DNA from 3 places in the Streptomyces sp. NPDC056628 genome. Region 2 is predicted to be linked to each of the others. Evidence: riboswitches for the same ligand, from Rfam matches in the RefSeq annotation. Region 2 holds a riboswitch; each other region holds the start of a gene.
The links. A riboswitch is a leader RNA that binds a small molecule or an ion and turns the genes downstream of it on or off. The one in region 2 is predicted to bind S-adenosylmethionine.

Region 1 (3,527 bases), on a different contig from region 2:
GAGCGCAAGGTGAAGGCGTCCGAGAAGCTGCGCGCCAAGCTCAGCAAGTCGTTCTACGGCACGGACGGCCAGATTCCCAAGCCGACCGTCGACGAGTACAAGGAGATCACGAGCGGCCACGGCCACCACTGATCGCTGCACCGCCACACACGGCAGAGGGGCCCCGTCCGGTCTTCGGACGGGGCCCCTCTCCGTGTCCGGCGCCTGGATAGGGTGGACCTCGTTGAGACCGATGTCCCGAAGTGCGGGACACCTGACCCTGGAGCGGCTTATGAGCGCTGTGACCCCCGCTGGAGGCGACACCGCGGCGGGCCGTTCCTGGCCCGAGGTCCTGAGCGCCCTGCTGGCCGGCCGGGATCTGAGCGCCGCCGACACCGCCTGGGCGATGGACCGGTTCATGAGCGGCGAGGCGTCCGACGCGCAGATCGCCGGGTTCATGGTCGCCCTGCGCGCCAAGGGCGAGACGGTCGAGGAGGTCAACGGCCTGGTCGAGGCGATGTACGCGCACGCGCAGCCCCTGGACATCCCGGGGCCCGCCGTGGACATCGTCGGCACCGGGGGCGACCGGGCCAGGACGGTCAACATCTCCACGATGTCCGCCGTCGTGATCGCCGGGGCCGGCGCCAAGGTCGTCAAGCACGGCAACCGCGCCTCCTCCTCGGCGAGCGGCTCCTCGGACGTGCTGGAGAAGCTGGGGATCAACCTGGACCTGTCCCCCGAAGGGGTGGCCCGGGTGGTCGACGAGGCCGGGATCACCTTCTGCTTCGCCGCCAAGTTCCACCCCTCGATGCGGTTCGTCGGCGGGGTGCGCCGGGACCTCGGCATCCCGACCTCGTTCAACCTGCTCGGCCCGCTGACCAACCCGGCCCGGGTCGGCGCCTCGGCCGTCGGCTGCTTCGACACCCGCATGGCGGGGCTGATCGCCGGGGTCCTCGCCGAGCGGGGCTCGTCCGCGCTGGTGTTCCGCGGCGACGACGGCCTCGACGAGCTGACGACGACGGCCACCTCACGCGTGTGGGTGGTACGCGACGGCGTGGTCCGCGAGGAGAGCTTCGACCCGCGGGACGTCGGTATCGAACTGGTGCCGGTGGAGGCCCTGCGCGGCGCCGACGCCTCCTACAACGCGGAGGTCGCCCGGCGGCTGCTGGACGGGGAGACCGGACCCGTACGGGACGCCGTCCTGCTCAACTCGGCCGCCGCGCTGGTCGCGCTGGACCCCTCGGACGCCCCGCTCACCGAGCAGATCCGGCGCGGCATGGCGAAGGCCGCCGAGTCCATCGACTCCGGCGCGGCCAAGCGGACGCTGGAGCGCTGGGTGGCCGCCAGCAACGCCTGACGGGCGAGTGCCGTCCCGCGATCCGGACACGGGTTGCGGGACGACGATCATCTCGCGTACTTTCCCGTACCAGGTCATGAGTGACAGTCATGAGGCCCCGGCCGACTGTCCGGCAACCCTCCGTCCGTGGCGGGGTGCCCCGGGTGAAGACCAGGCCGCAGGCAGCGAGGTCTGCGGCAAGCGCGGATCCCTCACGATTCCAGGGATCCTGGTCGTCGAGGAGTCTTCCGTGAGCAAGCGAATGCGATAGGGCCGCCGAGCCCCGCCTCCGCACACCCTTCTTCACTTTCACTCTTTCTCTCACGGAGTTCCGTCATGTCTGTCTCCAGTGCTGCCTCCGTCCAGGACATTTGTGCCCCGCTGCCCGTTCTGGGCGGTGATGTCACCGTCCCGCTCGTCACCGGTGGCGAGGTCACCTACGCCGCCCTCGACTACGCCGCCAGCGCCCCCGCCCTGCAGCGCGTCTGGGACGACGTGGCCGCCTACGCGCCGTACTACGGCAGCGTCCACCGGGGCGCCGGGTACCTCTCGCAGCTCTCCACCGACCTGTTCGAGAACGCCCGCCGGACCGTCGCCGAGTTCCTCGGCTGCCGCGACGACGACCAGGTCGTCTTCACCCGCTCCACCACCGACTCGCTCAACCTGCTCGCCGCCGCGCTTCCGGCCGGCTGCCACGTCTTCGTCTTCGAGACCGAGCACCACGCCTCCCTGCTGCCGTGGCGCGACGCCCGCGTCACCTTCCTCGACGCGCCCCGCACCCCCGGCGAGGCCGTGCGGACCCTGGAGCGCGCCCTTGCCGACCGCGACCCCCACGGCCCGGCCCTGGTCTGCGTCACCGGCGCCTCCAACGTCACCGGCGAGCTGTGGCCCGTGAGGGAGCTGGCGGCGGCCGCGCACGCGCACGGCGCCCGGATCGTGCTCGACGCCGCGCAGCTCGCCCCGCACCACCCGGTGAGCGTCCGCGACCTGGACGTCGACTGGGTCGCCTTCTCCGGGCACAAGCTGTACGCCCCGTTCGGCTCCGGCGTGCTCGCGGGCCGCTCCGACTGGTTGCGCGCGGCGGAGCCGTACCTCGCGGGCGGCGGCGCCAGCCGCACGGTGACCCGGCGCGAGGACGGGGGACTGGACGTCGAGTGGCACGACAGCGCCGCCCGCCACGAGGCCGGCTCCCCGAACGTCATCGGCGCCTACGCCGTCGCCTCCGCCTGCAAGGCCCTCACCGAGGCCGGCTTCGACGGCCTGGTCGCCCGGGAGCGGTACCTGATCGAGAAGGTGCGGGCCGGCCTCGCCGAGGTGCCCGAGGTCCGTGTGCTGTCGCTGTTCGGCGACGACGCCCCGCGCGTCGGTGTGCTCTCCTTCGTCGTGGAGGGCTGGAACAGCTCCCACTTCGCGGCCGCCCTGTCCGCCGAGTACGGCATCGGCGTCCGCGACGGGCTGTTCTGCGCCCACCCGCTGGTGCGGACCCTGCTGGGCAGCGACCCGCAGACCCAGGGGGAGTGCGGTGCCCCGGAGGCGGAGCCGGGCGAGAAGTCCCTCAACGCGATCCGGGTCAGCTTCGGCGCCGGGACGCCGGACGAGCACGTCGAGCGGTTCGTGACGGCCGTGCGGGAACTGGTGACGGACGGCGCCCGGTGGAACTACCGGACCGAGAACGGCCGTTGCGTGCCCGACACCTCGGCCTGAGCGGCCCGTCCCCGGCGGCGCGCCGGCACGGCCTGCGCCGCCGGGGAGCGCCCTCTCAGCTGTCGAGGCCGATGGCGAACGCGGCCTCCAGGTCGTGCTGGGAGTAGGTGCGGAAGGCGACGTGTGTGTCGGTGCCCTCGACGCCGGGGATCTTGCTGATCCGGCCCGGGATGACCTCCGCCAGGTCCTCGTGCCGCTTCACCCGCACCATCGCGATCAGGTCGTAGGTGCCGGTGACCGAGAAGACCTCGCTGACGCTGTCCAGCGACGCGATCTGCTCGGCGATCTCGGGGATCCGGTCCACGCTGGTCTTGATGAGGACGATCGCGGTGATCACGGCTTGTTCTCTCCCTCGGGGGCCGGAGCTCGGGTGCTCCTCACTCTAGTGCGCCGCCCGAAGCGCGCCCACGCGTAGCCGAAGCCCAGGCCGAAGCCCACCAGATGCGCCAGGTACGCCACCCCCGGCCCCGATCCCGCCCGGCCGGCCGCGACCCACTGGACGGCCACC
Region 2 (3,527 bases):
AGCGAGGCGGGCCTTGGCCCGGTGCAGGTGAACGTCGCGGATGGTGACGTTAAGGAGCCGGTCGAGGTTGACCTCTTCGACGGTGTCGAAGTCGAACAGGCTCAGATTCTGGATGCCAGTGCGGGCCAGGGCTTCGACGACGAGCATGCCGACCGAGCCGCATCCGACGACCCCCACGTGCGGGCGAGCCAGGTCGTCCTGGGTTGTCTGTCCCCGGGCGGAGACGGTGCGCAGTTGCCGGTTCGTGGCCGGTGGCGCGGGGAGGAGGCGGTTGTTGAAGGTGACCGTCAGGCGGCCGCCGACCACACGGACGCTCTCCGCCTCGGTGGGGGCGTAGCGGCGGGGGGCTTGTTGCTGCCATACGCGGGCGCCGAATCCGGCATCCGTGGCCGCGAAGGTCAGACCGACCAGGGGGCGCCCGGTGATCACCTGGGTCTGCGCGGCGAAAGACGCCTCAGCCTCATGATCAACAGCATTCAGTCGCTGCCATCCCCGACCTTGGGGATGGGCGTGGATGAAGCCGAGCCCGCAGCCGCGTTCGGATCCGGGAGGGATCGCCGGAGCGAGCGGGCTGGATCCCCCCTCCGAAGCCAGCAGTACTCACAGTTTGTCCGATCATTCGATGCGGCCGGCCTTCCAGCAGGAACGTTGAGACCCGTTCTTCCATACGACAGAGCACCCGCCGGAACGCCCGGGCAGATGGTTTGGTCCTGGCAGCGGGCGGCAGGGGCACGGTGGGCGACCGCGTCGACGTCGGTGTGGGCGTACGGCTCCAGCATCGTGACGTCAGCTTGTGCCGTCCACGTGAGGGCGGGCCAAGTGACGAAGCGGGGAGGTCTTGTCCCACACATGCCAGCGCGCACCGCACACGGGGTCGGTTTCGTAGGTCACGTCCGCGGGGAAACCGTCGGCCTTGACCCGCTCGGCGGGCGGTCCGGAGAGCACCCTGGCGCATCGGGGGCAGCGGTCTGGGGTGCGCATGGGGTACATGCCCATCGTTTTCCTGTTCCTGGTGCTGTTGTTTCGGCGTCCGGTCGCGGGTCCGTCAGGCGGTCGGCCAAGTGACGAGGCTCCGGCCCCTGTTGGTGAAAGCCGTCCATCCCTGGACATCCGTCACGCCGCCGTCGCAGGACAGCAGATGCCAGGCACCGGGGGTCCAGGCGAAGACCGCGTCCTGGCGGAGGCACCGTCCCAGTTCACGTGCCGCCGAGTCGCTCAAGCCGGCGATGGCGACGCTCTGCTCGATGTGCGTGCCGTGCGCATCACCTCCCGCTGCGGGCCACCACGCGAGCCCTCGCCGGTCAAGTTCGTCAAGGAGCAGGGCCTGAGCGCGGGCGTTGTCCGCGGCGAGGGCGGGACGGCCGTGGGGGGCGGCGGTTCCGGCAGGTCCGGGGAGCTCGGGGAAAGGGCCCTCGGCCGTGCCCCACGGACGCGGTGCGACCCGTACCGTCCGGTCCGGGAATCGGATATCGACGACCGTCCGCCGGTAGAGATCCCAGTTCGGGGGTGTGGTCGCAGCGTCAGTGACCTGCATGAGGCCCTCCTGTGGACGAAGGACCCCCTTACCCACCGGCAGGGAGATCGGTGCTCGCTCCCACAAGGCCGTGGGAGCCGGTCCTCGGCGCGATCGCGTCGTGACCGGGCGGAACTATGCCACACCACCGGTCAAGGGGCACAGCGTTGTGGATCACATTGTGCAAAACCCGGACGGGTGTTAGCTTCGCGCCCGGTCACGAGTTCCAGCGTCAAGCCCCGGCTTGCTGGAGACATCTCGCTCGCTGCGGATGCCCCGGGTGACGACCCAGCCCAGCGCGCGGTGCGTTGGGAAGTCGCAGATCACCGGGGTGTGGACGTGCACTACCGGGGTCCATCGACTCCGGAAGGTTGACCGCCCGTGCCCGTTTCCGACGCGATCCCCGAAGTGCCGACGGGGCGGCAGACCCAGAAGCCTGAGCCGGCACCCGAACCCGCCAGGTCCGCAGTCGCGGAGCCGGGCCGCGCGGGCCTGGTGACCATCGGCCTCAACACCGCCCGGGCACTGTTCTGCACGGCCGAGGTGAGCAGCTCCGGCCTGCCAGGAACTAACGAGATCTTCGATGAGTGGCTCGACAGCGGATTCGACATCGCCTTCTACCGCAGCGAGGACCGACCCCTTCAGGCACGTGCTGTCAACCAGGAGGAATGTGTTCCCGGATCGCTGATCAGCAGCCGTATCGGAACGGCCCGGTTGGAGTCGGTCTGCCTCAATCCTCACCGGCGCGCACCCGCCGGGCCGCAGGAGCCGGACCCGATGTCTGCGGGAGGCGAGGAGGCCAACGGGACCGATGCCCGGACGGACGCAGGCATGCCCGGCAACCGCCTTGGAGACGAGGAGGACAAGCGGCGGTACGCGAAGGTGGAGTACCAGGAGGACACCGGCTGCGTTCTGACGGTCGTGGACGACTTCGCCGAAGGAACGGGGAAGGAGTCGGCCCATCACCTGGGCGGCGACATCACCCCGGACACCGACGGAGACTGGTTCAAAACGCTCACCACCCTCACCGAACTCGCCCAGGCAAGGCTGGAAAGGCAGGGATGGGCCCCGGACGGTCCATGGCAGATCCAGTGGTGGTGCAGCTCGTGCGACGTCACGGACCCGCCGTACGAGACCCTTGAAGTGTTTGAAGAGTACGGCTTCGATCCGGGCGAGATCACGCAGCACTATGTGTCCATCTACAGCCAGGGCAGCGACGGCTATTACACCGTCGAGTTCAGTGCGGAGCACCGGGGAGAGGACCACGTCATGTACCTCCAGCTGGAGCTGGACGCTGGCAGCAAGGAGGTGGGCAGCGGCAGTCTCGAAGCACTGCGGAGCCACCTGGAACAGGCGACGGAACGGGTGCGGGAGGCCGGATACACCCCGCTCGACGGCGACTGGAGCGTCCACTGGACACGCTGCCACGTCCCTCTGACCGAGCTGTGACCGACTGACGGCCCCAGGCTGCTGTGCCCTGTTGTTTCCGTCCAGCCGAAGGGCGGAGAGCGAGCAGCTGTGCCGTTTGAGTGTGCAACATGCCGCGAGTGCGCCGTGCCCCTCGGTTCCTCGGCATGGGGCCTGACCAGGCAGCTCGCCGTCCTCGGCCTGTGCGTCTGTGTAGGGATCATGATGGCCCTTCAAGAATCCCGGAGGTCCATCATGATCTATGCGGATCCATCGCTCCCGTCTGCCGGGGCTGACCTACGGCAAGGGGAGATGAAAGCCAGGACGAAGCCGCGGGATGTCGCATAGTAGGTCGGGCTGGCTCCCCGACAGGCCGCCCACCGCTCCGCCTGCGCGGACGCGGCGCAGCAGCGGGCGAGCATCGTGAGGAGCCGGACGCGGGCTGTCGGCGCTTCCAGACCTGGGCGCGGTCAGGGCGGCTGACGGAGCGGCCACGCCCTGTGCGGCGGGCGTCGAAGTAGGCCTTGCGGGTGCCGAGGGACTGGCCGAGGATCACCTGCTCCCATTCCTCGTAGAGGAATTCGGCGTCCCAGCTTCTCGTCGAGCT
Region 3 (3,527 bases), on a different contig from region 2:
CCCCCCAATCGGTCGGGGGCGTGCGCCGGAACGCGTCGACCGCGGCTGAATGTATCTGCCCAACTGCCGTCTGCAACAGGTCAATCGGACGAGAAATCCGGGCACGACCGGTCGGGAATGTGGCGACAATTCCGCTGACTTCAGGTCAAGTCGGGCCGGGCAAACGGAACAAAAGCCGCATAGGGCCCGCGGACTTTGGCTACTTCTTGTCGGGCCGGCGGCAGAAATCAAAGACGGCCGGTCCGTGGACCGGCGGTGCGTTCCCCAACTGTACCCCGCTCAATCACACAGAATTGCCTCCTCCGCTTCTCTCACGGAGGAGGCAATTCGTTGAACGCTCGGTAACCAGCGTTACCGGAGGTAATGTTCGGTCATCCGGTCAGCCGCCGGCGACGGCCGGAATGATGGAGACACCTGCGCCGTCCGGGGTGGCGGTCTCCAGACCCTGCTCGAAACGCACGTCGTCGTCATTGACGTACACGTTGACGAAGCGCCGCAGCTTGCCCTGGTCGTCCAGCACCCGGGCCGCGATCCCCGTGTGGTTCTTCTCGAGGTCGGAGATGACCTCGGCCAGGGTGGTGCCCTGGGCGGCGACCTCGGCCTGCCCGCCCGTGTAGGTGCGCAGGATGGTCGGGATACGAACGGTCACGCTCATGCGAGGCCAGCCTCTCGGAAGGAGTCAAGGTTGGGACGAATCGTCGCGGTGAGGCCCGTACCCGCCACCGCGTCCAGCGTCTTGAGGCCGTCGCCGGTGTTCAGGACGACCGTGGTCTTGGCGGGGTCGAGCGCCCCGCTCTCGATGAGCTTCCTCGTGACGCCCACCGTCACCCCGCCCGCGGTCTCGGCGAAGACGCCCTCGGTCCGCGCGAGCAGCCTGATCGCCTCGACGATCTCCGCGTCCGTCACGTCCTCCACGGCGCCGCCCGTGCGGCGGGCGATGTCCAGGACATAGGGGCCGTCGGCCGGGTTGCCGATCGCGAGCGACTTGGCGATGGTGTCCGGCTTCTGCGGACGGACCACGTCGTGACCTGCCTTGAAGGCGGTGGACACCGGCGAGCAGCCCTCGGCCTGGGCACCGAAGATCTTGTACGGCCGGTCCTCGACCAGACCGAGCTTGATCAGCTCCTGGAGGCCCTTGTCGATCTTGGTGAGCTGGGAGCCGGAGGCGATCGGCACGACGAGCTGGTCCGGCAGCCGCCAGCCGAGCTGCTCGCAGATCTCGTACGCGAGCGTCTTGGAGCCCTCGGCGTAGTACGGCCGCAGGTTGACGTTCACGAAGCCCCAGCCCTCGCCGGCGGGGTCGCCGATCAGCTCGGAGCAGAAACGGTTCACGTCGTCGTAGTTGCCCTCGATGCCGACGAGCTCGCCGCCGTAGATCGCGGCCATGACGACCTTGCCCTGCTCCAGGTCGTGCGGGATGAACACGCACGAGCGGAAGCCGGCGCGGGCCGCCGCGGCGCCCACCGCGCCGGCGAGGTTGCCCGTCGACGAGCAGGACAGGGTGGTGAAGCCGAAGGCGCGCGCCGCCTCCAGGGCCTGCGCGACCACGCGGTCCTTGAAGCTGTGCGTCGGGTTGCCGGAGTCGTCCTTGACGTACAGACCGCCGGTGACGCCCAGTTCCCGGGCGAGGTTGTCGGCCTTGACGAGCTTGGTCCAGCCGGGGTTGATGTTCGGCTTGTCCGCCACGTCGGCCGGGACGGGCAGCAGGGGCGCGTAGCGCCAGATGTTCGCGGGGCCCGCCTCGATGCGCTGACGGAGCTTCTCGGTGTCGTATCCCGAGAAGTCGTAGGCGATCTCCAGCGGGCCGAAACACTCCTCGCAGGCGAAGACCGGGCCGAGCGGTACCCGGTGGCCGCACTCGCGACAGGACAGCGCGGCGGCGGGGCCGAGGTCTACGGTGGAGTCGGTGCTGCTTGCAACAGTCTGCACAGCCATGTGAGGCGAGGCCCTTTCTCCTCATCTTCCTCACGACGCATCTCGCCGTGAGACGGATTTGGCACCTTCCCTAGCCGGGAGCCTCGCGGAGACGATCAACGGTGACGATCGACGCTGATCTACGAGAACCGACTGGAGGGTTGCCGGGGCTTCATCGGGCCGTGTCCCTCTGCCCCTCTGGATGAGCGGTATGCGGTTGTCATGCAGTTGTGAACGGCGGGCGACCCCTGACATGCGATGGTCACTCGCGCTGTTCAAGACTGTAACCGAAGGCCAGGACAGTTGAGGGAGCCGTCCGAACCGCGAGATGGAGCACCGACGTCTTTCGACAGTGAGGAGCCGCCGACCGTGCTGGAAGAAGTCGAGCGCTGGCTGATCAGCCGCTCCTGGTCCCTGGCCGACCGTCCGCTGCACCACGTGCTGGCCGCCAAGCAACGCTCGGGGCAGTCGGTCTCGGTCGTCCTGCCCGCTCTGAACGAGGAGGAGACGGTCGGCGACATCGTCGCGATCATCGCCCACGACCTCGTGCACCAGGTGCCGCTGGTCGACGAGATCGTCGTCGTCGACTCCGGGTCCACCGACCGCACCGCCGAGGTCGCGGCGGCGGCCGGCGCGCGGGTCGTCCACCGCGACGACATCCTGCCCCGTATCCCCGCCGTGCCCGGCAAGGGCGAGGTGCTGTGGCGCTCGCTGCTGGTGACGGGCGGGGACGTCGTCTGCTTCATCGACGCCGACCTGCGCGAGTTCTCCTCGGACTTCGTCGTCGGCATCGTCGGCCCGCTGCTCACCGACCCCGGCGTCGACCTGGTCAAGGCGATGTACGACCGCCCGCTCGGCGGCGCGTCCGGACAGGGCGGCCGGGTCACCGAGCTGATGGCCCGCCCACTGCTGAACATGCACTGGCCTCAGCTGGCCGGATTCGTGCAGCCGCTCGGCGGCGAGTACGCGGCCCGCCGCGGCCTGCTGGAACAGCTGCCCTTCCCCGTCGGTTACGGCGTCGAGCTGGGCATGCTGGTGGACGCCCTGCACCTGGTGGGTCTGGACGCCCTCGCGCAGGTGGACGTCGGTGTGCGCAAGCACCGGCACCAGGACGGGCAGGCGCTGGGGCGCATGTCCGCCGCGATCTACCGCACCGCTCAGCTGCGGCTGGCGCGCGGGCATCTGGTGCGCCCGTCGCTGACCCAGTTCGAGCGCGGCGCGGACGGTTTCGAGCCACGGACGTACTCGGTGGACACCGAGGAACGGCCGCCCATGGTGGAGATCGCGGAGTACGCGGCGCGCAGGGTCGCGTGAACGCCGCACCACGGCCGTATACAGCGCGTACGTGAGCCCCCCACTGAGCCGAACCGCACGTTTGAGCGTTTCCGGGCCGGGCTAGGTTGAGGCGTATGGCTTCCCCGCAGACTGCTGCCAAGGTACTGGTCGCCTCGAACCGCGGCCCGGTCTCGTACGAGGTGCGCGACGACGGTTCGCTGCACAGCAAGAGGGGAGGTGGCGGAGTCGTCTCCGGGCTGTCGGCGATCGGCCCGGACGCGGGCGCCCTGTGGGTGTGCTCGGCGCTCTCCGACGGCGACCGGGAGGCGGTGCGCCGC

Region 1: linked by a shared signal. The riboswitch ahead of ACFRAC_RS14250 (aminotransferase class V-fold PLP-dependent enzyme) and the one ahead of ACFRAC_RS34095 (hypothetical protein) in region 2 are both predicted to bind S-adenosylmethionine.
Region 3: linked by a shared signal. The riboswitch ahead of thrC (threonine synthase) and the one ahead of ACFRAC_RS34095 (hypothetical protein) in region 2 are both predicted to bind S-adenosylmethionine.

Annotation. Positions count from the first base shown of each region.
Region 1 covers NZ_JBHTWG010000008.1:228,720-232,246, reverse strand. The annotation lists gene ACFRAC_RS14260 (cytochrome bc complex cytochrome b subunit) at 1-132, shown strand, start outside; gene trpD (anthranilate phosphoribosyltransferase) at 272-1,336, shown strand; SAM riboswitch class IV at 1,409-1,525, shown strand; gene ACFRAC_RS14250 (aminotransferase class V-fold PLP-dependent enzyme) at 1,652-3,019, shown strand; gene ACFRAC_RS14245 (Lrp/AsnC family transcriptional regulator) at 3,075-3,356, opposite strand; gene ACFRAC_RS14240 (rhomboid family intramembrane serine protease) at 3,353-3,527, opposite strand, start outside.
Region 2 covers NZ_JBHTWG010000051.1:18,130-21,656, forward strand. The annotation lists gene ACFRAC_RS34085 (ThiF family adenylyltransferase) at 1-429, opposite strand, end outside; gene ACFRAC_RS34090 (DUF3293 domain-containing protein) at 1,046-1,534, opposite strand; SAM riboswitch class IV at 1,729-1,838, shown strand; gene ACFRAC_RS34095 (hypothetical protein) at 1,895-2,962, shown strand; gene ACFRAC_RS34100 (UvrD-helicase domain-containing protein) at 3,391-3,527, opposite strand, start outside.
Region 3 covers NZ_JBHTWG010000014.1:20,252-23,778, forward strand. The annotation lists gene ACFRAC_RS18880 (MoaD/ThiS family protein) at 380-655, opposite strand; gene thrC (threonine synthase) at 652-1,935, opposite strand; SAM riboswitch class I at 1,954-2,123, opposite strand; gene ACFRAC_RS18890 (glucosyl-3-phosphoglycerate synthase) at 2,284-3,228, shown strand; gene ACFRAC_RS18895 (trehalose-6-phosphate synthase) at 3,324-3,527, shown strand, end outside.